DNA from 3 places in the Acidovorax carolinensis genome. Region 1 is predicted to be linked to each of the others. Evidence: predicted binding sites of a transcription regulator. Region 1 holds the regulator's gene; each other region holds the start of a gene.

Region 1 (9,692 bases):
CAGCGCCTTGCCCAGCAAGAGGCTGATGACCATCACGTTGACCGGATGCAGTGCGCTGCTCTCGCCCACGCCCTCTGACAGGAGACGGATCACGGAGTCGCCGTTCGCGAGCAACTCCCTCAGGCAATCCGACACCACCGCCTCGCACTGGGTGCGAGCCAAGCCGGGCTGCTCTGCGACCGCACGCTCCACCGCCTGGTATTGCCGGGTGGCTTCGCCGAAGCGCTGGTTGCACGCGGCCAGCACCCGGTTCTGCAGCTGCAGGTGGGCACGGTTCTGGTCCGCGATGGAATCCTCGTCAGCAGAAACCACGGTCACTGCGTCTGCGCCCAATTCCGCAGCAAGGGTGTCGGGCGCGTCGCCGGGGACCGCATCCGGCGCAAACAGTTCAGGATCGCTTTTTTTGGGGAAGTAACGCACCTCTTTGAGACCCAGCTCCCTGAGGGTGGCGATCTGGTCTGCGGACACGATGCGAAAGCTGCTCACCGGGAACGGGTGACGCATCCAGCCCAAATCGAGCTGAACGTACATGCCGACACGAAGCTGGCTGATATCAATGAGGAGCGAAGAATTCACGACACAGGGGGCGAAACATGGTGATATGAATTCCACCAACAGTTACAGCAATTATCGCCATTTCGCCATCCAGCGCGCGCTTCGCAGCCAAAAAGCTGCAGCGTCGGGCAACTCTGCGACACAGAACCGTCAAAAGTACCTGAGGCTGCTGCCCAGAGCTACCCGCTCGAGCCCGGAGACTATCGACTACCGGCACCAGAGCGAGGGCTTATAGACCAGGTCCATCCACAAAGCCCAGCCTGCCACCCCCACCAACAATGCGCCCGCCAGCCGCGTTCCCCAATTGACCCGCGCGGCATTGAGGTGTGAACGCAACTTGCCCCACACCCAAGGGCCGCCCACCAGCCACAGGCCACTGCCCACACCAAACAGCGCCATGGTGGCAGCGCCCTGAAGCGCGCCCCCACTGAGCGCTGCAACCAGTAACGCAGAGTAAAGCAATCCGCAGGGCATGAGCGCCCAAAGCGCTCCCGCCACCATCAGCCCGCCCGGTGCACGGACAAGGGGTTGCACACGGCGCCAGGCCGTGCGACCGGCCTGCTCCACCCAGGCAGGCTGGCGCGCCTGCACCATCATCATCAACCCCCAGGCCATGACCGCGACATGCATCAGGGTCCATACCGGACTCAGGGCCATGGTTTGCTGCGTCAGCCAAGCCAGACTGTCCATGGCTAACGCCGCAAGGGCGCCCGCCCCGGCATAGCCCGACAGCCGCCCGACGTGGAACGCAAGCAACCGGCGCGGCACCCCACCCTGGGGACGCCACAGTACCGGCCGAGAGGTGGTGTTGCTGGCATCACCTGTGGTCGAACAGGTCGTCGCTTGACCCACGAGCGCACCGCAAGGTGCAGAGCACATGGCCAAGCAATGAGGCCCACCGGCGAGCCCCATGAGCAAGGCCGTTACGGCGAGGGGCGCAAGCATGAAACCTGATACTCCGTTGGAATGGTCACCCTAGATGATGCGCGAAAACCTCGCCCGATTGCGGTCAGCCTGCAGATAGCGGTCAAACACCATCGCGATGCCGCGCACAAAAAACCAGCCCATGGAGGTCACCTTGACGCCCTCGGCACTCAACACGACAAGCCCTTGCTCGGCCATGGTCTCCAACTGCTCCAGTTCGGGAGCGAAATACTTCCGAAAATCAATGAGCCACGCCTGATCGAGGGGTTCAAACTGCAATTCGCCCTGGCACATGAGCGCCATGATGACAGCCCTGCGCACCAGATCGTCACGGTTCAGGGCCAATCCTCGCACCACGGGCAAGCGCCCCTGGTCCAGGTGGTCGTAGTACTCCTCCAGCGACTTGGCGTTCTGACTGTAGGTGGCACCCACCCTGCCGATGGCTGACACGCCCAGGCCAATGAGATCGCAATCGGGCTGGGTGCTGTAGCCCTGAAAGTTGCGATGCAGTCGCCCCTGCCGTTTGGCAACAGCCAAAGCATCGGTGGGCAGGGCAAAGTGGTCCATGCCCACATAGACATACCCGCGTCCATGAATGCGTCCAGCGAGCGCGACAGCATGGTCACCTTGGCAGACGCTGCAGGCAACTCAGTCGATATGATGCGCCGCTGCGGCTTGAAACGATCGGGTAGATGGGCATAGGCGTACAAGGCAATCCGGTCGGGGCGCAATTGCACCACCTGTGCCAATGTACGGTCAAACGACTCGGGCGTCTGGCGTGGCAGCCCGTAGATCAGGTCCACGTTGACGGACTCAAAGCCCAGGGCGCGGGATGCCTCCACCAGCGCAAACACCTGATCTGCCGGCTGGATACGGTGCACCGCCTTCTGCACCTCGGTATCGAAATCCTGCACGCCGAAGCTCAGCCGGTTGAAACCCAGCTCAGCCAGCACTGCCAAGCGATCGGCAGTGACTGTGCGGGGATCGACCTCAATGGAGTATTCGCCGCCCGGAGCAAGCGAGAAGCTGCGACGCAGCGTTGCCATGAGCTGCCGCAGGCCGTCATCCGACAGAAAGGTTGGCGTGCCCCCGCCCAAGTGAAGCTGACTGACTACCTGCCCGGTGCCACAGTGGGCCGTGTACAGATCAATTTCGCGGCTCAGATAGCGCAAATACACATCGGCACGGTCATGGTGCTTGGTGATGATCTTGTTGCAAGCGCAGTAGTAACACAGCGATTCGCAAAACGGAATGTGGACGTACAGGGACAGCGGCAGCGCCATGGCCGTGGTACCCACCCGGCGCTGCGAGAGCGCCAGCACATAGTCCTCTTGCCCAAACGCCTCCACAAACCGATCTGCGGTGGGATAGGAGGTATAACGAGGTCCTGGCACGTCAAAACGGCGCAGAAGTTCTGGTGAAACAGCGGTCATGGGAAAATATCCTTGCGTGCATTGATACTGTGCCGTACCCTTCGACCGACGTCCTTGACTTTAATCAAGAACATGAAGGGACGCAGCGGTGACAATTTGATTCATATCAGCCGCCGGGCGCGCAGCGCGGGACAATTGCGTCCCAACAGATATCAGCCAATTATCCCGGCCCAACCAGGTTCCAGTGTCCATGAATCCGCAAACCATCAAAGTCGCCTGTTCCAACTGCAACCTGCGAGAACTGTGCATGCCCGTAGGTTTGAACGAACAGCAGTTGCAACGCATTGACGACATCGTGGCCGTGCGACGAAAGATCAAGCGTGGCGGTACCCTCTTTCGCAATGGAGAGTCATTCACTTCTCTCTATGCCATTCGCACAGGATTTTTCAAGACCTGCGTCGCCACGGAAGATGGGCGTGACCAGGTCACGGGTTTTCAGATGGCCGGTGAGATTATTGGGCTCGACGGCATCGTCAACGATCACCATACCTGCGACGCCATCGCCCTCGAAGACGCCGAAGTGTGCGTCATGCCCTTTGATCGCATCGAAGAACTGTCGCGCGAAGTCAACGCCCTGCAGCACCATGTTCACAAGATCATGAGCCGCGAAATCGTTCGCGAGCACGGTGTAATGCTTTTGCTCGGCAGCATGCGCGCCGAAGAGCGTCTTGCGGCGTTCCTTCTCAATCTGGTGCAACGCCTGCACGCCCGTGGGTTCTCGCAATCCGAACTGGTATTGCGGATGACGCGGGAAGAAATTGGCAGTTACCTGGGACTCAAACTGGAAACCGTGAGCCGCACGTTCTCGAAATTTGTGGAAGAAGGCACCGTGGAAGTGAAACAGCGCCATGTCCGCATTCTGGATACCGAGGCCCTCAAGCGCATCGTTAACAATCAGCAGGCCTGCCACTGATCGTCATACAGAAATGTGCCTCTTAGGGGCACGATGAAGCCTTGTGACAATCATCCGGGCGTGCCTGCGGGGCCACAGGGCAGCGGTTGAGTTCAAAGGGTGACATAGACAGCAGGGTCGTCAGCGCGCTGGCAACCATGGTAATGATCCAGAAAACAAAGAACGCAAGGGTATAAACGCCCTGGCGCGACAGCGTCAACGGCTGACCAAACCAATGCAGATCCTGCGGATCCACCATGGCGAAAACCAGCATTTCCAGAACGCCTGCTACCAAAAAGGCAGGCCATGCAATCCACATCAGGCGTTGCGTCCACATTGTGTTGTCTCCTAAGGTTTTGCTGAGGGGATTTGCCTACACCAGGCTAGCATCAAAGCTCAGCGAGGTTGATCCCCAGCAGGTGTCGCCGCGTGGTTACGGGCCTTGACTGCGGGAGCCAAACTTTTTTCAGGCTGCGCGAGCGTCTGGTTGATCTCAATTCCCTTGCGGTAATAGTCTTCCTCTACGACGGGGTCAGGCCGACTGACAGCCAGCCACAGCGTGACAAAGCCGGCGATCACCACAATGACCGGCCCGGCAATCACCAGCCAGACATGACCAAATCTCCACCAGGGCTGCGATTTAGGAGTAACAACGGGGCTGGATGACATAAAAATTTCTCAGCTTGTCAGCAATACAGTTCGCAAGACGCCCTGGAGCCATTAAGCGACCTTCACCTAACGTGGCACCAGGAAAATGGATTTCTCGGTAACTTTGCCACCGCTTTCCGGTGCCGAAATATCGAAATGAATCGTGTGAGAGCCCGGAGCGGCCGATCCATAGGGTATCTGGAGCCGCACAGCCACCCAGCGGGATTCTGCGGCACCAATTTCAATCTCCCGCTCCGATGCCACTTCAAGGCCATCGAGCCCGCTCGCTGCAATGCGATAGCGCTGCGCAGCCTCTGTGGCATTCATGATCTGCAACCGATACACGTTTTCGAGCTTACCGCCCGCAACAATGCGGGACAAGGCAGCACGGTCACGCACTATATCGACCTTCAAGGGGGTGCGTGTTGCCAGGCTGGCCAACATGCCCACACACAAGGCAATCAGAACCGCGGTGTAGATGAGCACGCGAGGACGCAAGACATGTCGCAAAATTTGCGACTGACTCCAGCGATGCAGGACACCATTTTGGGTCGAATAACGGATCAACCCCCTGGGGTAATGCATCTTGTCCATCACGGTGTTGCATGCATCCACACAAAGACCGCAGCCGATGCATTCATACTGCAGGCCCTTGCGGATGTCGATGCCCACGGGACAAACCTGAACACACAAGGTGCAATCGATGCAATCGCCCAAGCCCTTGGCCTTGTAGTCCACGGTCTTGACTCGTGGACCACGCGGCTCGCCACGGGCTTCGTCGTAGGTGACGATGAGCGTGTCCCGATCGAACATTGCGCTCTGGAAACGGGCGTAGGGACACATGTATTTGCACACCTGTTCCCGCATGAAGCCGGCATTGCCGTAGGTGGCGAATCCGTAGAAAAACACCCAGAAAATCTGCCAGCCGCCGGAAAAAGCCAACAGCTCAGGACCCAGCTCCCGAATCGGCACAAAATAACCGACAAAGGTAAAACCGGTCCAAAGTGCCACTGCCACCCACACGGCCTGCTTCAAGAACTTCTTGCGGATCTTTTCAAACGTCCAGGGGCTCGCATCCAGTCGCAGACGCGCACTGCGATCACCCTCGATCTTGTGCTCTATCCACATGAAAATCTCGGTATAGACCGTCTGTGGACACGCAAACCCGCACCACAACCGACCGGCAACCGCAGTGAACAGAAACAGCGAGAGCGCCGAGATAATCAGCAACCCCGTCAGGTAGATGAAATCCTGCGGATACAGAACCAATCCGAAAATATAAAACCGGCGGGCACCCAGATCAAACAGCACCATCTGGCGCTGGCCCCACTCAAGCCACGGCAACCCATAAAAAACGAGCTGCGTAAGAAACACCATGACCCAGCGCCAGCGCGCAAAGTACCCGCTGATCGACCGCGGATAAATCTTCTTTTGCGCTTCGTAGAGGGAAACGAATTCACCCTCTGCCGATGGCTCGGGTGTGGCCGCCGCAATGGGGATGACCTTGCGCGGAGGCCTGTCAGATGATGTCATGGTGCAGGCGGTGGAGGCAGAAAAACGAACACTTCAGAGGGCGACCCCAGCGGGATGCGGCAGGGTCGCCCCGATTTCAGCGGGCTGCTACGGGCTTGTTGGACAAGCCCCATACATACGATGCCAACACGCCGATCTGCGCGTCGGTCAACTTGTCGGCTTGCGCAGGCATCTGGTTCACCTTGCCATTGTTGATCATGGCGGTAATGGCCGCTTCGCCCCAACCGTGCAACCAGATGTCGTCCGTGAGGTTGGGCGCGCCCAGCGCCTGGTTGCCCTTGCCGTCCATGCCGTGGCAGGCGGCGCATGAGACGAACTTGGACTTGCCCAGCGATGCCCGCAAAGAATCATGCGGACTGCCCGACAGGCTCAGCACGTAATGCGACAGATTGCGCACATCTTCCGGCGAACCCACTGCGGCAGCCATGGGAGGCATGTTGCCGATGCGCCCCTTTTCCAGCGTTTCGCGGATTTTCTCGGGGGTGCCGCCATGCAGCCAGTCGGTGTCTGCCAGGTTGGGGAATCCCTTGCTGCCGCGCGCATCCGAACCGTGGCACTGGGCGCAGTTGTTCATGAACAGGCGCTCGCCAATGGCATGGGCTTGCGGGTCGACCGCGACGTCTTCCGGCTTCATCGACGCGAAGCGTGCATACAGTGGTTCGATTTCCGTCTTGGCCTTGGCCATTTCGGCCTCGTATTCACCCTTTTGCGTCCAGTTCAACTTGCCCGTGAAGGTGCCAAGACCGGGGTAGGCAGCCAGATAGCCCAGACCGAAGATGATGGTGATGACGAACAGCCACACCCACCAGCGCGGCAGGGGGTTGTTCATTTCGACCAGGTCCTCGTCCCAAACGTGGCCGGTGGTGTTGTCGGATGTGGCCATCACCTTCTTGCGGCCTGCCATCCAAAGCAGGATGCCGCAGGCGATGATGCCGACCAGGGTCAGCGTGGTCACAAAGACCGACCAGAAATTGCTGGTGAAGTCACTCATGGGGTGTTCTCGTTCTGGTAAAGGTCAATCTTGCTCGAAAGGCAGCCGGGCTGCCTCATCAAACCGGGACTTGTTGCGGCCCCTGTAGGCCCAAACCCAGATGCCAATAAAGCAGGCCATCGATGCCAAAGTGGCGACGATGCGCATGGTCGTGATGTCCATGGCAAATCTCCTTTATTTGAGCGCGCGGCCCATGACTTGAAGGTACGCAACCAGGGCATCCAGCTCGGTCTTGCCCTTGACGTCGGCGGCAGACGCTGCGATCTGCTCGTCGGTGTAAGGTACGCCGACAGTCCGCAAAGCCTTCATGCGTGGAGCCACATCCGCCGGATCAATGGCGTTCTTCTCGAGCCACGGATACGCGGGCATATTGGACTCTGGCACCACGTCACGCGGATTGTTCAAATGGATGCGATGCCATTCATCGCTGTACTTGCCACCCACGCGATGCAGATCGGGGCCCGTGCGCTTGCTGCCCCACTGGAAGGGGTGGTCATAGACAAACTCGCCAGCCACCGAGTAGTGGCCATAGCGCAGGGTTTCGGCGCGGAACGGACGGATCATCTGCGAGTGGCAGTTGTAGCAACCCTCGCGGATATAGATGTCGCGGCCCACCAGTTGCATGGAGCTATAGGGCTCCACGCCCTTGACCGCCTCGGTCGTGGACTTCTGGAAGAAAAGGGGCACGATTTCCACCAGACCGCCAATGGCGATCACCAGCAGAATCAGCACGATCATCAGGAAGTTATTGGTTTCCACCTTCTCGTGGGTGAAGCCGCCAGAAGCATTTTGGTTGTTGTCAGACATGAATAGGCTCCTTGGGGCTCAGGCGTGGGCAGCGTTCACGGCGGGGATGGCCACCTTGACAGAACGACCCGAAATAGCGGTTGCCCACACGTTCCAGGCCATGATGATCATGCCGCCCAGATACAGCAGACCGCCGGCCACACGGATTACATAGAACGGATAGGTGGCCTTGACGCTTTCGACGAAGGTATAGGTCAAGGTGCCATCCGCATTGATGGCACGCCACATCAGGCCCTGCATCACGCCGGCAATCCACATCGCGGCGATATACAGCACGATGCCGATGGTGGCCATCCAGAAGTGCAGCTCAATCGCCTTGATGGAATGCATCTTTTCCCGGCCAAACAGACGAGGAACCAGGTAGTAGAGCGAGCCCATCGTGATCAACCCCACCCAGCCCAAGGCACCGGAATGCACATGGCCTACGGTCCAGTCGGTGTAGTGGCTCAAGGCGTTGACGGTCTTGATGGACATCATCGGGCCTTCGAACGTGGACATGCCGTAGAACGAAAGCGACACGATCAGGAAACGCAGGATGGGGTCGTCACGCAATTTGTGCCATGCGCCCGACAGGGTCATGATCCCGTTGATCATGCCGCCCCAGCTGGGGGCCAACAAGATGAGAGAGAACACCATGCCCACCGATTGCGTCCAGTCTGGCAGCGCGGTGTAGTGCAGGTGGTGTGGGCCTGCCCACATGTAGGTGAAGATCAGCGCCCAGAAGTGGACGATGGACAGGCGGTAGCTGTAAACCGGACGGCCCGCCTGCTTGGGGATGAAGTAGTACATCATGCCCAGGAAGCCCGTGGTGAGGAAGAAGCCCACGGCATTGTGGCCGTACCACCATTGCACCATCGCATCCTGAACGCCCGCATAGGCCGAATAGCTCTTCATGAAGCCGGCAGGAATGGATGCACTGTTGACGATGTGCAGCAAGGCCACCGCCAGAATGAAGGCACCGAAGAACCAGTTGGCCACATAGATGTGCTTGACCTTGCGCGTACCCACGGTGCCAAAAAACACGATGGCATAGGACACCCAGGTCACCGCAATCAGGATGTCAATCGGCCATTCCAGCTCAGCATATTCCTTGCCCTGGGTGTAGCCCAGGGGCAAGCTGATCGCCGCCGCCACAATGACCAGTTGCCAGGCCCAGAACGTGAACGCAGCCAGCGAAGGCGCGAACAGGCGCGTCTGACAGGTACGCTGCACTACGTAATAGCTGGTGGCGAACAGTCCGCAACCACCAAACGCAAAGATCACCGCGTTGGTGTGCAGCGGACGCAAGCGCCCGTAGCTCAGCCAGGGAATGCCGAAATTGAGTTCTGGCCAAGCCAACTGGGCGGCGATGAATACGCCCACCAGCATGCCAACCACCCCCCATACCACGGCCATGATAGAAAACTGACGCACAACCGTGTCGCTGTAGTGCGCAGTCATTGTTTTTGGAGAATCCATCGGGCACCTCGTTTTATTACCGGAATAGTTTTGTTCAAGTAGGGTTATTCAACATTGATGCATGTCAATCGTCCCGAAAAATGCGTTCGCCTTCTTGCTCCACACTCTCGAACTGGCCGTGGTAGATCGCCCACCACAGGCCCGCGAGAACCATCAGGACCAAGATGACGGACAAGGGGATCAGCAAATAAAGGATGTCCATCAGACCGGCTCCAGAGAAGATTGGGAAGCAGAGGTCATTGGGTCTGGGCCTTTCACGGGCTCTGGCTGGTTCGTTCCCGCCATGCCCGGCAGGGCGCGCGACAACCGGGCAGCGTTCAGCACCACCAGCAGCGAACTGAGTGCCATGCCCAGCCCCGCCAGCCAAGCCGGCATCCAGCCGACCAGTGCCAAGGGAACACACACCGCGTTGTATCCCGCAGCCCATCCCAGATTCTGCCTCACCACACGC
Region 2 (9,692 bases), 1.0 Mb from region 1:
GCAGATCGCGCTGCAACGCAACCGCCTGGCCGCGCTGCTGGGCGCGGGCCCGGACCGCGGCCTGTCGATCGCGGCACCCACCCTGAAGCTGGACCGCGCCTTTGGCCTGCCCGCCGAAATCTCGGCCGACCTGCTCGGCCGCCGCCCGGATGTGGTGGCCGCGCGCCTGCGTGCACAAGCCTTGGGCAGCCGCATCGAGCAAAAGAAGGCCGAGTTCTACCCCAACGTGAACCTGTCGGCGCTGATTGGCGTGCAGTCGCTGGGGCTGGACATGCTAACCAAGGGCGGCTCGGGCATCGCCAGCTTTGGCCCGGCGATCTCGCTTCCGATCTTCAGCGGCGGCCGCCTGCAGGGCGAGTTGCGCGGCGCGCACGCCAGCTATGCCGAGGCCGTGGCCCAGTACAACGCCACCGTGGCGCGCGCGCTGCAAGACGTGGCCGACAACGCCATCAGCCAGAAAGCCCTGGGCCAGCGCCTGGGCAAGGCGCAGGAAGCCGTGGATGCCGCCACCGAGGCGCACCGCGTGGCCAGCAACCGCTATGAGGGTGGCCTGGCGACGTACCTCGAAGTGCTGACGGCCGAAGACAGCCTGCTGGGCGCCCTGAGCGCCCAGACCAACCTGCGCTCGGCATCGTTCACGCTCGACATCGGCCTGCAACGCGCCCTGGGCGGCGGGTACCAGGTTGCCCACGCCGTCGCCCAGCAGTAATCCACGCCCCCATACATATCGATCAAGGAATTCCCATGTCTGAAAACAACACAAGCTCTGCCGCCGATGCCCTCATGAAAAAGCGCCGCAACGCCCGCCTGGCCCTGCTGGGCGGCGTGGTGGTGCTGGCCGCCGCGGGCTCCACCGCCTACTGGAAACTGCACGCCTCGCATTTCGTCTCCACTGACAACGCCTATGCCGCCGCTGAAGTGGCGCAAATCACACCGTCCGTCGGCGGCACCGTGCTGGAGGTGAACGTGAGCGACACCGACGCGGTGAAGCAGGGCGACGTGCTGCTGGTCATCGACCCCACTGACGCCCAGCTGGCCGTCGCGCAGGCCACGGCAGAACTTGACCGCGCCACCCGCCGCGTGAAGAGCTACATGGCCAACGACAACAACCTGAGCGCCCAGATCAGCGCCCGCGAGGCCGACGCCCAGCGCGCCAGCGCCCAGCTGGCCGCCGCGCAGGCCGACTTCGAGCGCGCCAAGGTCGACCTGCAACGCCGCCAGGCACTGGTGGCCTCGGGCTCGGTGTCGGGCGACGAACTCACGCGCGCCAAGAATGGCTTTGACGCTGCCACCGCCCAGCTGGCCGCCGCCAAGGCCGCCGCCGCGCAGGTCACCGCCAACCAGCGCTCGGCCGTCGCGGCCAAGGAGGCCAATGCGGCCCTGATCAGCCACAGCACTGTGGACACCAACCCTGAAGTGGCCGCCGCCCGCGCCCGCCTCGACCAGGCCAAGGTGGACCTGGCGCGCACCGTGATCCGCGCGCCGCTCGACGGCGTGGTGGCCCAGCGCAGGGTGCAACTCGGCCAGCGCGTGCAGCCCGGCATGCCGTTGATGGCCGTGGTGCCCGTCCATGAGATTTATGTCGATGCCAACTTCAAGGAAGTGCAGCTCGAAAAAGTGCGCGTCGGCCAGAGCGTGAAACTGCACGCCGACATCTATGGCAAGAACGTCACCTACCAGGGCGTGGTGGAAGGCTTCTCGGGCGGTTCGGGTTCGGCGTTTGCGGCCATTCCGGCACAAAACGCCACCGGCAACTGGATCAAGGTGGTGCAGCGCCTGCCCGTGCGCGTGAAACTCGATGCGGCCGAGCTGCAGGCCAACCCGCTCAAGGTAGGCCTGTCGATGAGCGCCGAAATCGACACCCGCACCGGCGACAAGCAGGCCACCGCAGCCGCAGCAGCCGCCGCTGAAGGCCCCGGCACGGCAACCCGCTGAGCAGGACCGCCACCATGAGTCAAGCGACCACGGCGCCCGGCGCGCCCGCCGCACACCAGGCCCCTGCTGCTGCACCGGCGCCGCTGAGCGGCCCCATGCTTTTTGTGGCGGCCTTGATGTTGGCCGCGGCCAACTTCATTGCCGTGCTGAACATGACCATCGCCAACGTGGCGGTGCCCAACATTGCCGGCGCCCTGGGTGCCGCCGCCAGCCAGGGCACCTGGGTCATCACCTCGTTTGCCGTGGGCGAGGCCATCACGGTGCCGCTGACCGGCTGGTTTGCCGCGCGCTTTGGTGCAGTGCGCGTTTTCGTGGTGTCGATGGTGCTGTTCGGCATCTTTTCCATCCTGTGCGGCCTGTCCACCTCGATTGGCATGCTGGTGGTGATGCGCGTGTTCCAGGGCCTGAGCGGTGGCCCGCTGATGCCGCTGTCGCAAACGCTGATGCTGCGCATCTTCCCGAAGGACAAGGCGGGCACGGCCATCGGCATCTGGTCGATGACGACGCTGATTGCACCCGTGGTCGGCCCCATCCTGGGGGGCTGGCTGGTGGACGATTTCACCTGGAACTGGGTGTTCCTCATCAACGCCCCGATCGCCATCGGCTTTGGCCTGGGCGCCTGGAAGATGCTCAAGCATTACCAGGATGCGCCCGTGCGCAACCCGTTCGACAAGGTCGGCCTGGTGCTGCTGCTGGTGTGGGTGGTGGCGCTGCAACTGGTGCTGGACGAGGGCAAGAACCTCGACTGGTTTGCCTCCAGCCAGATCGTGGCCCTGACCATCATCGCCGTGGTCGGTTTTGCCGCCTTCCTGATCTGGGAGCTGCACGAAAAGCACCCGGTGGTCGATTTGCGCGTGTTTCGCCACCGGGGCTTCAATGCCTCGGTGATCACCGTGAGCGTGGCCTATGCCGCCTTCTTTGGCGTCAGTGTGCTCACGCCGCTGTGGCTGCAAAGCTTCATGGGCTACACCGCCACCGACGCGGGCCTCGCCACCGCCTGGACGGGCGTCACCGCGCTGTTCGTCGCACCCATCGTGGCCAACAGCAAGCGCGACCCGCGTGCGCTGGTGTTCTTTGGCGTGCTCTGGATGGCGCTGGTGACGCTGTGGCGCACGGTGGCCAACAGCGACATGGCGTTCTGGGATATTGCCATTCCGCTGGCGGTGATGGGCTTTGCGCTGCCGTTCTTCTTCATCCCCACCTCGGGCATCGCCCTGGGCAGCGTGGAAGAGCGTGAGATGGACTCGGCCGCCGGCCTGATGAACTTCTTGCGCACGTTGTCCGGTGCCTTTGCCACCTCGGTGGTGACCACCGTGTGGGCCAACCAGACCACGCGCAACCACGCCGAGCTGGTGGGCCTGGCCGACCGCGACGGCAGCGTCACGCAGATGCTCACGCAATCAGGTGCGCCACCCGAGGTGGCCACGCAGGTGGTGGACTACCTGATCGTGTCGCAAAGCGGCATGCTGTCGACCAACCAGGTCATGACCGGCATTGCCGTGATGTTCTTCATCGCCGCCGCCATCATCTGGATCGCCCCCAAACCCACGCGCACCATCGAGCCCGGCGCCGGTGGGCACTGAATCCCCCGGAAAGGCACATTCATGTTCAAACACATTCTGGTTCCCACCGATGGCTCCGCGCTGTCCATGAACAGCGTTGCGCGGGCCGCAGCCTATGCCCAGGAAACTGGTGCCCGCATTACGCTGTTCTACGCCCAGCCCGAGGCGCCGTCCGTCTATGCCGGGCTGGGCGCCGTGAGCAACACACACCTCAGCCAGGACCTCCAGACCCGCCTGGATGAAGCCGCCACGGAAATCCTGGATGCGGCTGAAAAAGTGGTGCAGGAAGCCGGCGCCAGCTGCCAGCGCGTGGTGCGGGTGGGCGGCAAGCCCTATGAGCTGATCATTGCAGCGGCAGACGCCAACGGCTGCGACCTGATTTTCATGGCGTCGCACGGCCGGTCGGGCGTCAGCGCGCTACTGCTGGGCAGCGAGACGCAGAAGGTGCTGGCGCATTCGACGATTCCGGTACTGGTGTACCGGTAAGGCGGCACGCGATGGGCAGGGTGCGGCCGGTAAAATCCGCATCCCTGCTTTGCATTTCGCCCGATAACCACGGGCCGCAAGACCATGATCCGCCTTTCTGAAATCCGGCTGCCGCTGTCCGCGCTGCCGTCCGACCCCGACACCCAGCCCGAAGCCGCCCTGCGCGCACTCGCCGCGCAGGCGCTGGGCCTGGCCGATGCAGCCAGCATTGCCACGCTGCAGGTCTTCAAGCGCAGCTTTGACGCACGCAAGGCCGATCTGCTGGCGGTTTACATCGTGGACATCGCGCTCGTCGATCCCACGCAGGAAGCCGCCCTGCTCGACAGATTCGCCGGCAATCCACATATCCAGCCCACCCCCGACATGGCCTGGCACCCCGTGGGCCAGGCACCGGCCGGACTGTCCCTGCGTCCGGTGGTGGTGGGCTTTGGCCCCTGCGGCATCTTCGCGGCGCTGGTGCTGGCACAGATGGGTTTCAAGCCCATCGTGCTGGAGCGCGGCAAGAACGTGCGCGAACGCACCCAGGACACCTGGGGCCTGTGGCGCAAGCGCGAGCTCAACCCCGAAAGCAATGTGCAGTTTGGCGAAGGCGGCGCCGGCACGTTCAGCGACGGCAAGCTCTACAGCCAGATCAAGGACCCGCGCCACCTGGGCCGCAAGGTGATGGCCGAGTTCGTCAAGGCCGGTGCGCCCGAAGAAATTTTGTACGTGGCGCATCCGCACATCGGCACGTTCAAGCTGGTGAAGGTGGTGGAAAGCCTGCGCGAGCAGATCATTGCGCTGGGTGGGGAGATCCGCTTTGGGCAGCGGGTTACCGACCTGATCGTGGAAAGCGGCCCGCAAGGCCGCCATGTGCGTGGCGTGAAGGTGCAGAACCAGGCCACGGGCGCCACCACCGAGCTGCGTGCCGACCATGTGGTGATGGCCCTGGGCCACAGCTCGCGCGACACCTTTGCCATGCTGTACGAGCGTGGCGTGCAGATGGAGGCCAAGCCGTTTTCGGTCGGCTTTCGCATCGAGCACCCGCAGGGCGTGATCGATCGCGCACGCTGGGGCCGCCACGCGGGCCATCCGCTGCTGGGCGCCGCCGACTACAAGCTAGTGCACCACGCCGCCAATGGCCGCGCTGTTTACAGCTTTTGCATGTGCCCCGGCGGCACCGTGGTGGCCGCCACCAGCGAGCCGGGCCGCGTGGTCACCAACGGCATGAGCCAGTACTCGCGCAACGAGCGCAATGCCAATGCCGGCATGGTGGTGGGCATCGATCCGCGCGACTATCCGCGGGACCCTGCGGCCTACGAAGCCGCGCTGGGCGCCACGCACGGCGTCGAGGCGCTGGCTGCCGGCCAGCACCACCCGCTGGCGGGCATCGTGCTGCAACGCCAGCTGGAATCGGGCGCCTATGTGCTTGGCGGCAGCAATTACAGCGCGCCCGGCCAGCTGGTGGGCGATTTCATCGCAGGCCGGCCCTCCAAGGAACTGGGCAGCGTGCAGCCCTCCTACCAACCCGGCGTGACGCTGGGTGATCTGCATGGTGCATTGCCTGGCTATGCCATCGCAGCCATGCGCGAGGCCCTGCCGGTGTTCGGCCGCAAGATCAAGGGCTACGACATGCCCGACGCCGTGCTCACTGGCGTGGAGACGCGCACGTCCGCACCGCTGCGTATCGACCGCGGCGACAACCTGCAAAGCCCCAACACCCCCGGCCTGTATCCGGCCGGCGAAGGGGCGGGCTTTGCCGGGGGCATTCTTTCGGCGGGCGTGGACGGTATCAAGGTGGGCGAAGCGGTGGCACGCAGCCTGCTGGGCGCTGCGGCCTGACGACGGCAGATTGGCAAGGGGTACGGCCAACGCCGGGTCGCACGGCGCAGTGACAGCGAAAGTGTCACGAAGAGACAGGAAACTCCAGGCCGAGGCAGTCAGGGCCACCGCATGTTCTTGACATCCGTCAACCCGCAATCGCACCGGGGCGGCACACTGTAGTTGGCAAGGCTGCCTAGACATTGCAACAGGAAAACTCCCATGACCGCACCGCTCGCTGCACCACTTCCCGCATCGCCCCCGCGCCTGCGGGGCTGATCAAACGCTTTGGACTGTGGGCGGCGCTGGCGGCCATGGTGGCGGTACTGCTGCTGCCCACGCCCGCCGACCTGCCGCTGGCCGGGCATTACATGCTGGCCATTCTGGCCTTTGCCGTGATCATCTGGATGACCGAGGCACTCGACTATTCGGTCAGTGCCGTGGTCATTGCCGCGCTGATGGTTTTTTTGCTGGCCTACGCCCCCAGCGCCGCCAAGCCGGGCATCACAACGGCCATGGGCACCGGGGCGTCGCTCAGCCTGGCGCTCTCCGGTTTCGCCAACAGTGCCGTGGCCCTGGTGGCGGCGGCGTGCTTCATTGCCTCGGCCATGACGGCCACCGGGCTGGACCGGCGCATCGCGCTCACGGTGCTCTCCAAGGTGGGGGCCAAGACGCACCACATCGTGATTGGCGCCATGATCGTGGGCTTCTTGCTGTCGTTCATCGTGCCCAGCACCACCGCCCGCGTGGCCTGCCTGATGCCCATCATGATGGGCTTTGTGCTGGCCTTCAATGTGGACCGCAAAAGCCGCTTCGCAGCGCTGCTGGTGATCACCACGGCGCAGACGGCCAGCATCTGGAACGTGGGCATCAAGACCGCCGCCGCGCAGAACATGGTGGCGGTCGGCTTCATTGAAAAGCAGCTGGGCGCGCAGATCACCTGGGGTGAATGGTTCGTGGCCGCGGCGCCTTTTGCCGCGCTGATGACGGTGGCGCTGTTCTTCATCATGACCCGCATGATGAAGCCCGAAATGAAAGAGATTGCCGGGGGTCAGGAAACCATCCGCAAGCAGCTGCAGGAGCTGGGCCCCATGACTTTGAACCAGTGGAAATTGCTGGCCATCGTGCTGGTGCTGCTGGGTTTCTGGTCCACCGAAAAAGTACTGCACAACTTTGACACCACCTCCACCACCATCGCGGCCGTGGCGCTGATGCTGTTTCCCCGCCTCGGCGTGATGGACTGGAAGCAATCGCAAAAGGGCTTTCCGTGGGGCACGGTGGTGCTGTTTGCCGTTGGCATCAGCGTGGGCTCGGCGTTGCTGCAGACCAAGGCCGCCGGCTGGCTGGCACAGCTCATCGTCACCAACCTCGGCCTGCAGATGGCCTCCGCATTCGTCATCCTGATGCTGCTGTCGGGCTTTCTGATCGTCATCCACCTGGGCTTTGCCAGTGCCACGGCGCTGGCGTCCACCATGATTCCGATCATCATCAGCGTGCTGACCACCGTAGAGACGCCGGGCATCAACGTGGTGGGCATGACGATGATCCTGCAGTTCGTGGTCAGCTTCGGCTTCATCCTGCCGGTGAACGCGCCGCAGAACATGATTGCCTACGGCACCGACACCTTCGAGGCGCACGATTTTGTGCGCACCGGTTTCATGATCACGGTGGTGGGCACGTTGCTGCTGGTGATATTTGCGCTGACCTACTGGCCCTGGATGGGACTCATGGTGAAGTAAGCAATGCCCTGCGGCGCAAGTGCTGCGGGGGCATTGGCAAAAGGGGGGAGTGTGTGCCCCCGTCAATGGCCTACAGGCTGCATGTGACAGCCTTGCAGGCCTCGAACGCCCAGCCAAAAAGAAACCGCCGCAGGATTTGCAGCCTGCGGCGGTTTGTTTTTGTTGGGGGGCCTGCAAGGCCCGGCATTCAGCCCTGCTGCTGTGCGTTCTGCAAAGCGGCAATGCGCTCTTCAATGGGCGGGTGGGTGCTGAACAGCTTGCCAATGCCACCGGCAATGCCCATGGCCGCCATGCTTTTTGGCAGCTCTGCGGGGTGCATGCCCCCCAGGCGGGCCAGGGCGTTGATCATGGGCTGGCGACGGCCCATGAGCTGGGTGGCGCCAGCGTCGGCACGGAATTCGCGCTGGCGCGAAAACCAGGCCACGATGATGGCCGCCACAAAGCCCAGCACGATGTCGAGCACCACGGTGGTGACCATGTAGCCGATGCCGGGGCCCGAGCGGTTTTCGTTGTTCTTGTTCAGGAAACTGTCCACCGCGTAGCCGATCACGCGCGACAGGAACACCACAAAGGTGTTCATCACGCCCTGGATCAGCGTCATGGTGACCATGTCGCCGTTGGCAATGTGGGCCACCTCGTGGCCGATCACGGCCTCCACTTCCTCGCGCGTCATGCCTTGCAGCAGGCCCGTGGACACCGCCACGAGCGCCGAATTCTTGAACGCACCCGTGGCAAAGGCGTTGGGATCGCCCTCGAAGATGCCGACCTCGGGCATGCCGATGCCGGCCTTGTCGGCAAACTTGCGCACGGTCTCGACAATCCAGGCCTCATCGGCGCTGCGCGGCTGCTCGATGATCTGCACGCCCGCGCTCCACTTGGCCATGGGCTTGCTGATCAGCAGTGAGATGATGGCGCCGCCAAACCCCATGACAAAGGCAAAACCCAGCAATGCGCCCAGGTTCAGGCCATTGGCCGTGAGATAGCGGTTGACGCCCAGCAGACTGGCAACAATGCCCAGCACAGCCACCACGGCCACGTTGGTCAAAAGGAACAGAAAAATACGTTTCATGGGTTCTCCACAAGGATGCGGGGGATTGTCATGGAGCGGCTCACATGGGGGTGGCTGCGCGCTCCTTCAAGCCGGCGTCACAGCGCTGCAGAACCCATGGTGTGATTGCTTTTGCGGGGCGCGCTGCGAAAGACGAGGGAGTCATCATAGAAGGAAAAGTTCTCGTTTCCGGGCCACCAGCCGGGTATCCCCAGCACCGGCAATGGCACAAACGGCTTGGCCACCAGGCGCTCGGGTTGCAGCTCCTGCGCCAGCCAGGCATCGAGCGATGCTACCAAATCAATAGCTGCCTGCGCTTGATACACATGCGCTGTAATGGGTTTTCGCGGAAATACCAGCTTTTCCAGCAGCGCATGGCCGAACAGCACCAGCCGGGCCTCACGCCACAGCGGCCGCAGATCCACGAACAGCCGCCGCCAGTCCCGCGCCGCCAGCGCCTGCCACAGCGGCGCTGGCGCGTCGAGCACGGCGCCGTTTTCGTCCAGCACCGTGAGCGCATCGCGCAAGGGCCCGCGCACGGCCCGCACGCCATCGGCCGCGATGGCCTGCGCCTGCAACTGGTTCAGCCGCCGCTTGGTCAGCGGAAACTGAAGCCAGACGAGGCCATTGAAAAAGTCGTGCAGGTTGTCGCGCGTGGGGACGCGGCCGGTGTCGAAGATGAACTGTTCGTAGGCGGTGCCATCGGGCAGGTCGGTTTGGGGGACAAAACGAATGCGCGCTCCAACCGCACTCGGCGCTGCCTGGAGCGCGCTGTGCACCGCTTCGCCATCCAGAATCTGCTGCACTACTGGTTCACCATTGGCGCGCCAGGGTGCCAACCAGACGGCTCCCCAATCAACGGCTGCTAAACCAGCCGCCACGGCAGCGCTTCACCCGCGCGCAAGGGCTTGAGCTCGGCCTCGCCGAAGGCAAAGCTGTCCGGTGGCGTCCAGCTTTCGCGGCGCAGGGTGATGGTGCCGGTGTTGCGCGACAGGTTGTAGAAGTCGGGGCCGTGAAAGCTGGCAAAGCCTTCAAGCTTGTCGAGCGCACCTGCGTTGTCAAACGCCTCGGCATACATCTCTATGGCGGCGTGGGCCGTGTAGCAGCCTGCGCAGCCGGTGG
Region 3 (9,692 bases), 2.0 Mb from region 1:
GATCTGCTGGAACTGGCTGGTCAGCGCGCCCCACCATTGCATGGGGTCCACCACGCTGGCTTCGGGCGCCTTGGGGGCCTGGTCGCCGTCGGCCGCCGCGGGCTTGGCCGGTTCTGCGGGTTGCGGCGCAGCGGCAGCCGGCGCGGGGGTGGCTGGTGCGGTTGCCGCAGACCGGCCGGCAAAGCTTTCAGCCGCCTTGTCCAGGCTGCTCTTGACGGTGTCGGCCGCCTTGAGCTTGAAAGCGTTGGCCACGTCACCCATGCTGAAGTTCATGCCCTTGAGCGTGGCCAGCGTCATCTTCTGCACCTCCAGCGCCTGAACGGTGGCGGTCAGGGCGCGCGAGTTCTGCTCCAGCCAGAACTGCACGGCCTTGAGTTCGTCGATGCGCTTTTCCAGCTCTTCGACACTGAGGGTGGGCGCCACCCAGTTCGACAGGCTCGGCAACTGGGGAATGCTGCTGGAGGCCCCTTTGGCCAGGCTTTGCAGAAAGTCAAAGCCGGGGACGAATTTGCCGAAACCGAAGTTGGATGTGTCGCTCATGGCCGCTCCGCAAAAGGTGGATCACGCAGCTTACTCCAATGTCTTGCGTCCCGGGAAGCCCCCGGCGCTCAGTGTTTTTGCCCGTGCGCGGCGCCGTGGCCCATGTCTGCGGCCGCTGCGCCGGGCGCCTGCGTGCTCACCGGCAGTTGCAGCGGCAGCTGCGTTTCGGCGCCCTTGGCGTCCTGGAACACCAGGGTCAGGGGCACGCTAGAGCCCTTGGCCAGCGGCGCCTTCAGGTCCAGCAGCATGACGTGGTAGCCACCGGGCTTGAGCTCCACGGTCTTGCCGGCGGGCAGGTCAAGCCCCGGCACGGCGCGCATCTTCATGATGTCGCCTTCCATCTTCATCTCATGCACTTCGGCCACGCCTGCGGCGGGCGACTCGACGCGCACCAGGCGCGCGCCCTCCTTGGCCGTGAGGCGCATGAAGGCGCCCGTGGCCTTCTGGCCTTGCACGCTGGCGCGCGCCCAGGCGCCCTCCACCGCCACGGGGGCGGTGGCCTGGGCATGGGCCTGTCCGGCAAGCAGGGCAAGGGCGAAGAGTGCGGAACGGGTGATGCGGTGCAGTGTCATGGAGTTCTCCTGGGGTTAAAAAATGAACAAGTGAGGGATCAATGCGCGTGGCCGCCGGCCGCTGGCATCAGCTCCAGCACGGGTGCGGGAAATTTCAGGTCGTCCGGCTTGCGGCTGGCGCCAGGCAGCTCGGCCCAGTCCACCCGGCCTTGCTCGCAGACCTGCGCCACCGGCCAGTAGAGGACACCGGCCTGCGCGGGCAGGCGCGCCTGCAGCACAAATTCATCGTAAGGGGCGTTGGGCAGCGCATCGGCCGGGGTGTTGGCCGTCCAGCGGATGCGGCGCACTTCGTCGGTGATGCGCTTGCCGTGGTCGGTGCGCGGCGCGGCGAGCGCCTCGCGCTCGATGGCGATGGTCCACCCGGCCTTGGGCATGGGCTTGGCGCCCTGCACGCCGGACGGCAGGGTCACGGCGATCTCGCGCGTGGGCGACTCGCCACAGCCGTGGCCTACGCGGAACGTGGCCTTGTAGCCACTGCCCGCGTTGGCCACCTGGTACTCCAGCGTGACGTGGGCGTTTGCAGTATTAAACAGGCCGGTAGCGCTTGTCAATAAAGCGCAAACAGCTATTGTTTTGATAGTTTTCATGGCGATGTGGGGTGGTTGGTTGCCAGGTCAGGGGGCCCACTTCAGCTCGGCCATGTAGGTTCGCTGTGGGTAGGGGTGGAAATTCCAGAACTGGTAGTTGTTGAGGTTGTCGATGCCCACCGCCGCGCTGACCTGCTTGCTGATCTGGTAGCGCACGCGCACATCGGTGGTGAAGTAGCGGCTGGCGCCCTGGTAGGCAAAGCCATTGGGGTCGCTGTTGTCCAGCGTGCTGTACTGCTTGCCGCTGTAGCGCGCGCCCAGGGTGTAGGACCATGTGGCATCGGGCCGGTAGGTGGCCACGGCGCTGGCGCGCCACTCGGGGACGCGCGGCTGCCATCGGCCCACGCTGGCAGGGAACTTGTCGTTCGTCGTGATCCTGGAATGGGTCCAGGTCAGGCTGCTGCCCAGCTCCAGCCCGCGCACAAAGACGTTGGCGGCCAGGTAGGCCAGCTCGATGCCATGGGTGCGGATGGCGTCCACGTTCTGCACGTTGGTGACGTTGGGCGTGACGAGCACATTGGTCTGCGAATACAGCGCGTCCTTGGTGCGTTCGAAAAACGCAGTCAGGCGCAGCAGCCCATTGCCCATGTCCCGCTCGGCCGTCAGTTCGGTGGTCCAGCTCTTTTCGGGTTTCAGGTTCGGGTCGTTGTTGATGAGCGTGCCGCTGCCGCTGATGCCGCCCTGGTACAGCTCGGCCACGGTGGGCATGCGCACCGCGCGGCCGGTGGAGGCCTTGAGCACCCACAGTTCGCTGGCCTGGTAGGCCACGGCGGCCTTGGGCGAGAGGTAGGTTTCGTTGCGCTCGGGGTGGCTCAGCGTGGTGGTGGCGTTGCCGGTCTGGCCGTTGCTGGCGCTCCAGCGCTCGGCGCGGGCGCCGAGCGCGGCTTTCCACTTTGGCGCGAACTTCCAGGTGTCTTGCGCCCACAGGCCCAGTAGTTGTGTGTCGCCCTTGAAGGCCTGGTTGCGCGCTCCCGCCGCGCCGTTGATCCAGTTACTGGTGGCGTTCTCCACCGTGCGCAGCTGGTAGCTGTCGCGCTGCAGGCCAAAGTCCACGATGTGCGCGCCATTCACCCCATCCGGCCGCCAGGTGCCTTTGGCGGCCAGCGTGTTCCAGCCCGTGCCTTTGCTGTTGACTATGCGGCCCGCGTCGCCACTCAAAGCGGCGGGCATCGCCACCGTGGCGGCACGCAGGGTGTCGGTCTGGTAGTCGTACAGGCTGGCGGCCACCTCCCAGTCGAACACACCTAGTGTGTGGCTCTTGACCGAGAGCCCGTGCATGAAATGCGTGAGGTTCTCGTTGGACCCATTGAAATCGGTGGGCGCCAGAGCAAACGAGCGGCCGTTGATGTTCACCGTGCCGCCGTAGACCGCATTGCCATGGGCATCGCGCAGGTAGCTGGCGGGGCGCCCCTCGGATGCGTTGTGCCACCAGCCCAAGGTGTAGGCCGCGCGCAAGGTGGGCGAAAAGTCGTAAGCGAGCTTGGCCTTGATGTGGTCTTGCTGCGTGTGGTACTGCGTGGCCGTGCCCAACAGGTACCAGGGCTGGTTGCTGCGGTTGTTGCCCGGCACCGCGCCCGTGACTGGCGTGCCAGCGTTGCCCACGGTGCCGGCGGACACCAGGCGCGTGGGGAAAGTGAGCGGCTGGCCTTCGCTGTAGGTCTTATTGAAGTTGAGGAACCACGACAAGTCACCCTGCTTGTTGCCCACGGATGCACTCACCTGCTTGCCCCCGTAGGTGGCGTTGGTGTCGTACAGGTCAAACGGCTGGTGCTGGACGCTGACCTGCCCATGGGCTTCAAACTTGGTCGGCATGCGCGTGACGTAGTCCACCACTGCGCCCACCGAGTTGCCCGCGTACGCGGCCGAAAACGGGCCGTAGAGCACATCCACGCGCTCGATCTCTTCGGGCGTGACCAGCATCCAGCGCGGCGCGTTGGTGGGGCCGTTGCCCAGGTAGTTGCTCAGCAAAATGCCATCGGCAAACACCATGGAGCGCGCCGGGTTGCCCGTGCCCGAGGCGCGCGTGGACAACACGGCGTGGTTGTAGTCGCCGATGTAGCGCTTGCGCACCAGCAGGCTGGGCAGGTATTTGAGGGCGTCTTCGCTGTCGGTGGCGTTGATCGCATGCTCGATCTGCTCGCGCGTAACACCCTCGATGGTGGTGGGGATCTGCGTGGGCAGCGAGGTGGGCTGGCCGCCGCTGATGGTGACCACGCCCAACTCCTTGACGGGGGCGTTGGCGATGTCGGCGGTCTGGGCGTACGCGGAAACACCCGTGCAGAGTGCGAGGGGAAAGGCACTGGCCACGGCCAGCGCCCTGCGGCTTTTGCGCATGGGAACTCCTGAATTTCAAGCCAGAAAGGCCACTAGCGCTTATCCACAAAGCGCCAACAGCTATCAAACAAATAGCGAATTCAGGAGAATGCAGGCGGCCCGCGCGGTGGCAGCGGAGCGGCGGTGCGCGCAGCAATGTGCGCGGCAGGAATGGGGCGCAGGGCATGCGCAAGGGGGTGGACCACAGGCAGCTGGGCCAGCGACACGGGAGGCGGAGCGCCCACCTGCGCGCAAAGCGGGCAGTCCAGCGTGTGGCTGGGCATTTCCTTGGCGCCATCGTCGGTCTTGACCACCAGCTTGATGGCGCCCGAGCCCGAGCAGATCAGCTCCATGGCCTGCGGGTTGACCAGGGGCGACGCCACTGCCACGCCGATGGACAACACAAACCACGCCAGCACGAGGCGGGCAAGCCAGCGAAAGTGGCGAAGGGTTTGCATGGCGGTCGGCATGAAGGCGCTGATTGTAGGCCGCCATCCCGCCATGCCCTTGACCACCGTCATCTGCGCGACGGTGCTTTGCCCTGGCACCCTCTTACGATGTGCACTTTGCCAGCCCACAACAACGGAGACATCCCCATGCTGACACTCTGCGGCTTTTCAGCCAGCAACTACTACAACAAGGTCAAGCTCGCCCTGCTCGAAAAAGGCCTGCCTTTCACCGAAGAAACGGCCTGGGTGGGCGAGACCGACCCCAGCGCCACGCCGCTCGGAAAGGTGCCCTACCTGCGCACGCCCCAGGGCACGCTGTGCGAGTCGGCGGTGATGGTTGACTACATCGAAGCCGCCCATCCCCTGCCACCCTTGCTGCCAGCCGACCCGTTTGCCGCCGCCAAGGTGCGCGAGCTGATCACCTTTCTGGAACTGCACCTGGAGCTGGTGGCGCGCAACCTGTACCCCCAGGCCTTCTTTGGCGGCACGGTGAGCGAATCGACCCGCGAGAAGGTGGGCACGCAGCTGGAGAAGAACATCGCCGCCTTCGGTCAGCTGGCCCAATTCAGCCCCTATGTGGCGGGCGACAGCTTCACCCTGGCCGACTGCGCCGCCATCGTGCACCTGCCGCTCATCAGTTCGGCCACCAAAATCATTTATGGCCGCGACTTCCTGGCCAACCTGCCGGTGCGCGAGTACCTCACGCGCATGGGCGAGCGCCCCCATGTGCAGCGCGTGAACGCAGACCGCAAGGCCAGCACCGCCGAAATGCTGGCGCGCCGACCCAAGCGCTGAACGGGCGGCGTTCTGCCAAAGGGCCCATCGGAACCAAAGCCAGGGGCGGCCGGCAGGTACGGCCGCGCCACCACTCTTTGACTTTGGTCAACGCAGGGCCAACCCCTCGGGCGCAACATGAAAGTGTTCAATCAGCCCCAAGGAAACATCGCATGGACATGACCCAAGCCGCCCCCTTCCGCCAGCAACTGCTCGCACAGAAATCCGCACTGCTGGAACAGTTGGCCGAGCAGCGCGGTGGCGTCATCGGCCGGGCCGAGGCGGCCGCAGACCATTTTGGCCAGCCGGAAGATCCGCGCGCCCAACTGGCCACCGAACGCGAGCTGGAGTTTGCGCTGGACGAGCGTGAAACAGCCCATCTCGCCGCCGTCGACGCAGCTCTGGCACGCATTGAGGCCGGCACCTATGGCGAGTGCACGGACTGCGGCACCCACATTGCCGCAGCCCGGCTGCACGCCACCCCCGAGGCTGCGCGCTGCGTGCACTGCCAGGAAAAGGCCGAGCAACACCGCCGGGTGGCCTGAGCGATCTTTGTTTTTCCATATTTTCAACCCCAAGAAAGCCTTCTGATGAGCACTTTTCACGCCGTTGTCTGGTTGGACCAGTCTGAAGCCCACGTAGTGATGTTCGACCGCGAACATACCGAAGCCCAGCGCATCAAATCCCGCAGCCACCACAAGCACCAGGGCAAGGCAGAAGACCTGGGCCCGTTCTTTACCGATATCGCACAGGCGCTGTCGAACACGCGCGAAGTGCTGCTGGCAGGCCCGGCCTGGTGCGCAACCAGTTCCGCGACTGGTGCGCCAAGCACCATGCCGCCGTGGCCGACGCAGTGGTGGACTCGGTGGCCGCAGACCACCCCACGGACGCACAGCTGGTGGCGATGGCACGCCAGTACTTCAAGAAGTTTGACAACATGGCGGCCGATCCATCCATGGCCTGACCGCTGCGGGCTCCCATCGGCCTGCCCAGGCGGGGCCCTTGGCTGCTATCCTTTGTGGCATGCGCAGCCTCTTTCACCTCGCCTTTCACGTCACCGACCTGGATGCCGCCCGCCGCTTCTATGGCGGCGTGCTGGGATGCCAAGAAGGCCGAAGCACCGACACCTGGGTGGACTTCGACTTCTTCGGCCACCAGATCTCCTTGCACCTGGGCACGCCGTTTGCCAGTGCCCGCACCGGGCATGTGGGCGACCACCTGGTGCCCATGCCGCATTTCGGCGCCATTCTGGAGTTACCCGACTGGCAGGCGCTGGCTGCGCGCCTCAAGGCTGCGGGCACCGCCTTTGTGCTCGAGCCCCAGGTGCGCTTTGAAGGCCAGCCCGGCGAGCAGTGGACGATGTTCTTTCATGACCCGAGCGGCAACCCGATAGAGATCAAGGGCTTTCGCTCGCTGGACACGGTGTACGCGGCGTGAGCTACACCTTTGCGTCCGCCACCATCCTGCTGCTGCTGATCACCGATCCGCTGGGCAACATCCCCATCTTTGCCAACGCCCTGCGCGGCGTGGCGCCCGAGCGCCGGGCGCGGGTGATCCTGCGCGAGGTGCTGATCGCCTTTGCGCTGCTGTTGGTATTTCTGTTCTTTGGCGCGCAGTTTTTGCAGGTGATGAACCTGAGCGATCTGTCGCTGCAGATAGCGGGTGCGGTCGTGTTGTTTCTGATCGCGCTGCGCATGATCTTTCCGCCCGACTCCGGGCCTCAGACCGAACTGCCGGGTGAGCCGCTGATCGTGCCCCTGGCCATCCCCGCGCTGGCGGGCCCCTCGGCCATGGCCACCGTGATGCTGCTGGTTGCCCAGGCGCCCGAGCGGCGACTGGAATGGGTGGCCGCACTGTGCGTGACCATGGCGGTGTGCGCCGTGGTGCTGCTGCTGGCCGAACGCATCCAGCGCCTGGTAGGCGAGCGCGTGGTGATGGCTTTTGAGCGCCTGATGGGGCTGATCCTGGTTGCCATCTCGGTGGAGATGCTGATCCGCGGCATCAAGCAGCTCGCCCGGCAGTTGTAGGCCACACGCCCTGGGGCCGGCCTCTGGGCTTTCAGCCGGCAGGCGGCGACCAGGTCGCCGCACACAGTTTCATTTGCGGGCCAGGGCCGGCATGGCACCCAACGCAAAGACCGAATTGGGCACGCCAGCACGTGCCATCAGCGGCGCAGGACGGCGCGCCAGTTTTGCCCGCGCCACCACCGGCGACTCGACCCGCACGCCCGTGCCTGCTGCTCGGCCACGAGATCGCGCAGCGTAACGGACTGGAGGTATTCCAGCACCCGCGCATTGAACGCCGTCCAGAGCGATCCGGTCATGGACACCATCTGCGACGATACGTGCGCGGCTGGCGCGGCCTCCTCGCCAGGCTTGTGGTTTTCTACCGCCACCACGATGTCGGCTACAGACACCTGCTCGGGCTTGTGGGCCAGGGCATAACCGCCCCCGGGGCCGCGTGTGCTGTCAACCAGCCCGGCCCGCTTGAGGGCGCTGAAAAGCTGTTCGAGATAAGACAGCGATGTGCCCTGGCGAGCGCTGATCGTGGAAAGCGCAACGGGGCCTGTGTTCTGGCGCATTGCCAGATCGGTCATCGCAGAAACGGCCAGTTGGCCTCTGGTGGTAATTCGCATCTTCACTCCTTGTGAACATTGATACCTCCGAGCCCCGGAAAATCCCTGAGAGCTCGGTCCATCAAGCCAATGTAGCGGATCAAACACTTCGCGTATATTCGTTTTATTATTAAAAACATTGCGGTTTTTTCGAACCGTTGCGTACCCTCCGATGAACTTCAAGCATCTCAAATACTTCTGGACGGTGGCCAAGGCCGGCGGGATAGTACGCGCAGGCGAGCAGCTGCACACCACGCCCCAGACCCTGTCAGGACAAATCAAGCAGCTGGAGCAATGGCTGGGGCACGACCTCTTTCGCAAGCGCGGCCGGGGGCTGGAGCTGACCAGCGAAGGACGGGTTGCGCTGGGGTATGCCGAGCAGATATTTGCCCTGGGCGATGAGCTGGAAAAATCCGTGCGCCTGTCACGCGGTCAGGCCAAGCCGCTGGAATTTCGCGTGGGCATCGCCGATTCGGTGGCCAAGTCCGTCGCCTACCACTTGCTGGAACCCGCACTGGGCCTGCCGGATCGCGTGCACATGATCTGCCACGAAGGCAAGTTTCCGGAGCTGCTGGCGCAACTCACCCTGCACCGCCTGGATCTGGTGCTGGCCGACGAACCGGTGTCCCGCAAGGTGGGGGTGAAGGCCTTCAACCATGCACTCGGAACCAGCGCCATGAGTTTCTTCTGCGCCCCGTCGCTCGCGAAGCAGCTGCAAGGCCCCTTTCCCCAATGCCTGCACGGCGCACCCATGCTGATCCAGGGCCCGCTGTCTTCCGTGCGCCAGCAACTCGATCACTGGTTCAACAAATACCAGCTGCAGCCGCACATCGTGGGAGAGTTCGATGACAGCGCCCTCATGAATGCGTTCGGGCGCGAAGGACGCGGCGTGTTCACCTCGCCCAACGTACTGGAGGACGAAACCATGGTGCAGTTTGGCGTGGAGGTGGTGGGCCGGACGTCGGAGCTGGTGGAGGAATTTTTTGCCATCTCCGTCGAGCGCCGCATCACCCACCCCTGTGTTTCCGCCATCACGCGGGCGGCCAGGGCGGAGTTGTTTGCGTTATGAGTGCTGCCCCCAGTCGGCCCAGTAAGACTCTTTAGCCATCGCTGTGTCGGCAGGTGGCATCATTTGCGGCGCATATGGTGCCGTTGCATCCTTGGACCTCAATGCCATCATGGATGCCGCAGGCGAAGGCGCATCGGTCGTGGATGCCCTGGTGGAGCGAGCCAGTGCGCCCGGCGATATCCGATAAAAATTCGAAGGAAACAACCGCATGGACTTCAACCATTCCCCGAAATCCGGGAACTGCGCGACAGGACGCGCCAGTTCATTGCCGAGCAGGTGATTCCGCTCGAAAACGACGAACGCCAATCGTCCCACGGCCCCAGCGAGGCGCTGCGCCGCGAACTGGTCGCCCGCGCCCGCACCGCCGGCCTGCTCACGCCCCACGCCTCCCGCGAGATGGGCGGCCTGGGCCTGAGCCATGTGGCCAAGGCCGCGGTGTTCGAGGAGGCTGGTTACTCCTGGCTCGGCCCGACGGCGCTGAACATCCATGCGCCCGACGAAGGCAACATCCACCTCATGGAAGAAGTGGCAACGTTGGCGCACAAGGAGCGCTGGCTGCGCCCCCAGGTGGCCGGTCACATCCGCTCGTGTTTTGCCATGACCGAGCCCTCGCCCGGCGCGGGTGCCGACCCCTCCATGCTGGCCACCACGGCGGTACGCGACGGCGATGACTACCTCATCAATGGCCTCAAGTGGTTCATCACCGGTGCCGAGGGCGCGGACTACGCCATCGTGATGGCGCGCATGGAAGACGGCTCGGCCACCATGTTCCTG

The links. The regulator FNR, encoded in region 1, switches genes on or off when oxygen is low (the NO sensors DNR and NnrR bind a similar motif). The targets are predictions, from matches to a motif close to TTGATNNNNATCAA.
Region 2: a site for FNR is predicted at 5,922-5,935, ahead of CBP34_RS02820 (DASS family sodium-coupled anion symporter). Genes of this name have one in related genera too.
Region 3: a site for FNR is predicted at 5,334-5,347, ahead of CBP34_RS17435 (TraR/DksA family transcriptional regulator). Genes of this name have one in related genera too.

The regions. Positions count from the first base shown of each region.
Region 1 is NZ_CP021361.1:1,597,687-1,607,378, reverse strand. Features, by position in the region: gene CBP34_RS07580 (HD-GYP domain-containing protein) at 1-576, opposite strand, end outside; gene CBP34_RS07575 (sulfite exporter TauE/SafE family protein) at 763-1,500, opposite strand; partial or broken gene hemN (oxygen-independent coproporphyrinogen III oxidase) at 1,531-2,912, opposite strand; gene fnr (fumarate/nitrate reduction transcriptional regulator Fnr) at 3,103-3,825, shown strand; gene CBP34_RS07560 (hypothetical protein) at 3,848-4,141, opposite strand; gene CBP34_RS07555 (FixH family protein) at 4,201-4,473, opposite strand; gene ccoG (cytochrome c oxidase accessory protein CcoG) at 4,540-5,985, opposite strand; gene ccoP (cytochrome-c oxidase, cbb3-type subunit III) at 6,062-6,976, opposite strand; gene CBP34_RS07540 (cbb3-type cytochrome oxidase subunit 3) at 7,001-7,138, opposite strand; gene ccoO (cytochrome-c oxidase, cbb3-type subunit II) at 7,151-7,783, opposite strand; gene ccoN (cytochrome-c oxidase, cbb3-type subunit I) at 7,802-9,241, opposite strand; gene ccoS (cbb3-type cytochrome oxidase assembly protein CcoS) at 9,306-9,443, opposite strand; gene CBP34_RS07520 (heavy metal translocating P-type ATPase) at 9,443-9,692, opposite strand, start outside.
Region 2 is NZ_CP021361.1:584,979-594,670, reverse strand. Features, by position in the region: gene CBP34_RS02845 (efflux transporter outer membrane subunit) at 1-709, shown strand, start outside; gene CBP34_RS02840 (HlyD family secretion protein) at 745-1,935, shown strand; gene CBP34_RS02835 (DHA2 family efflux MFS transporter permease subunit) at 1,950-3,518, shown strand; gene CBP34_RS02830 (universal stress protein) at 3,540-3,983, shown strand; gene CBP34_RS02825 (NAD(P)/FAD-dependent oxidoreductase) at 4,068-5,804, shown strand; gene CBP34_RS02820 (DASS family sodium-coupled anion symporter) at 6,038-7,522, shown strand; gene htpX (protease HtpX) at 7,710-8,591, opposite strand; gene CBP34_RS02810 (DUF3025 domain-containing protein) at 8,669-9,409, opposite strand; gene pyrC (dihydroorotase) at 9,436-9,692, opposite strand, start outside.
Region 3 is NZ_CP021361.1:3,704,899-3,714,590, forward strand. Features, by position in the region: gene CBP34_RS17405 (PhaM family polyhydroxyalkanoate granule multifunctional regulatory protein) at 1-540, opposite strand, end outside; gene CBP34_RS17410 (copper chaperone PCu(A)C) at 609-1,112, opposite strand; gene CBP34_RS17415 (YcnI family copper-binding membrane protein) at 1,151-1,699, opposite strand; gene CBP34_RS17420 (TonB-dependent receptor) at 1,727-4,033, opposite strand; gene CBP34_RS17425 (DUF2946 family protein) at 4,114-4,470, opposite strand; gene CBP34_RS17430 (glutathione S-transferase) at 4,609-5,256, shown strand; gene CBP34_RS17435 (TraR/DksA family transcriptional regulator) at 5,409-5,780, shown strand; gene CBP34_RS20160 (hypothetical protein) at 6,032-6,199, shown strand; gene CBP34_RS17445 (VOC family protein) at 6,259-6,672, shown strand; gene CBP34_RS17450 (MarC family protein) at 6,669-7,262, shown strand; gene CBP34_RS17455 (Rrf2 family transcriptional regulator) at 7,400-7,870, opposite strand; gene nhaR (transcriptional activator NhaR) at 8,022-8,918, shown strand; gene CBP34_RS17465 (acyl-CoA dehydrogenase family protein) at 9,195-9,692, shown strand, end outside.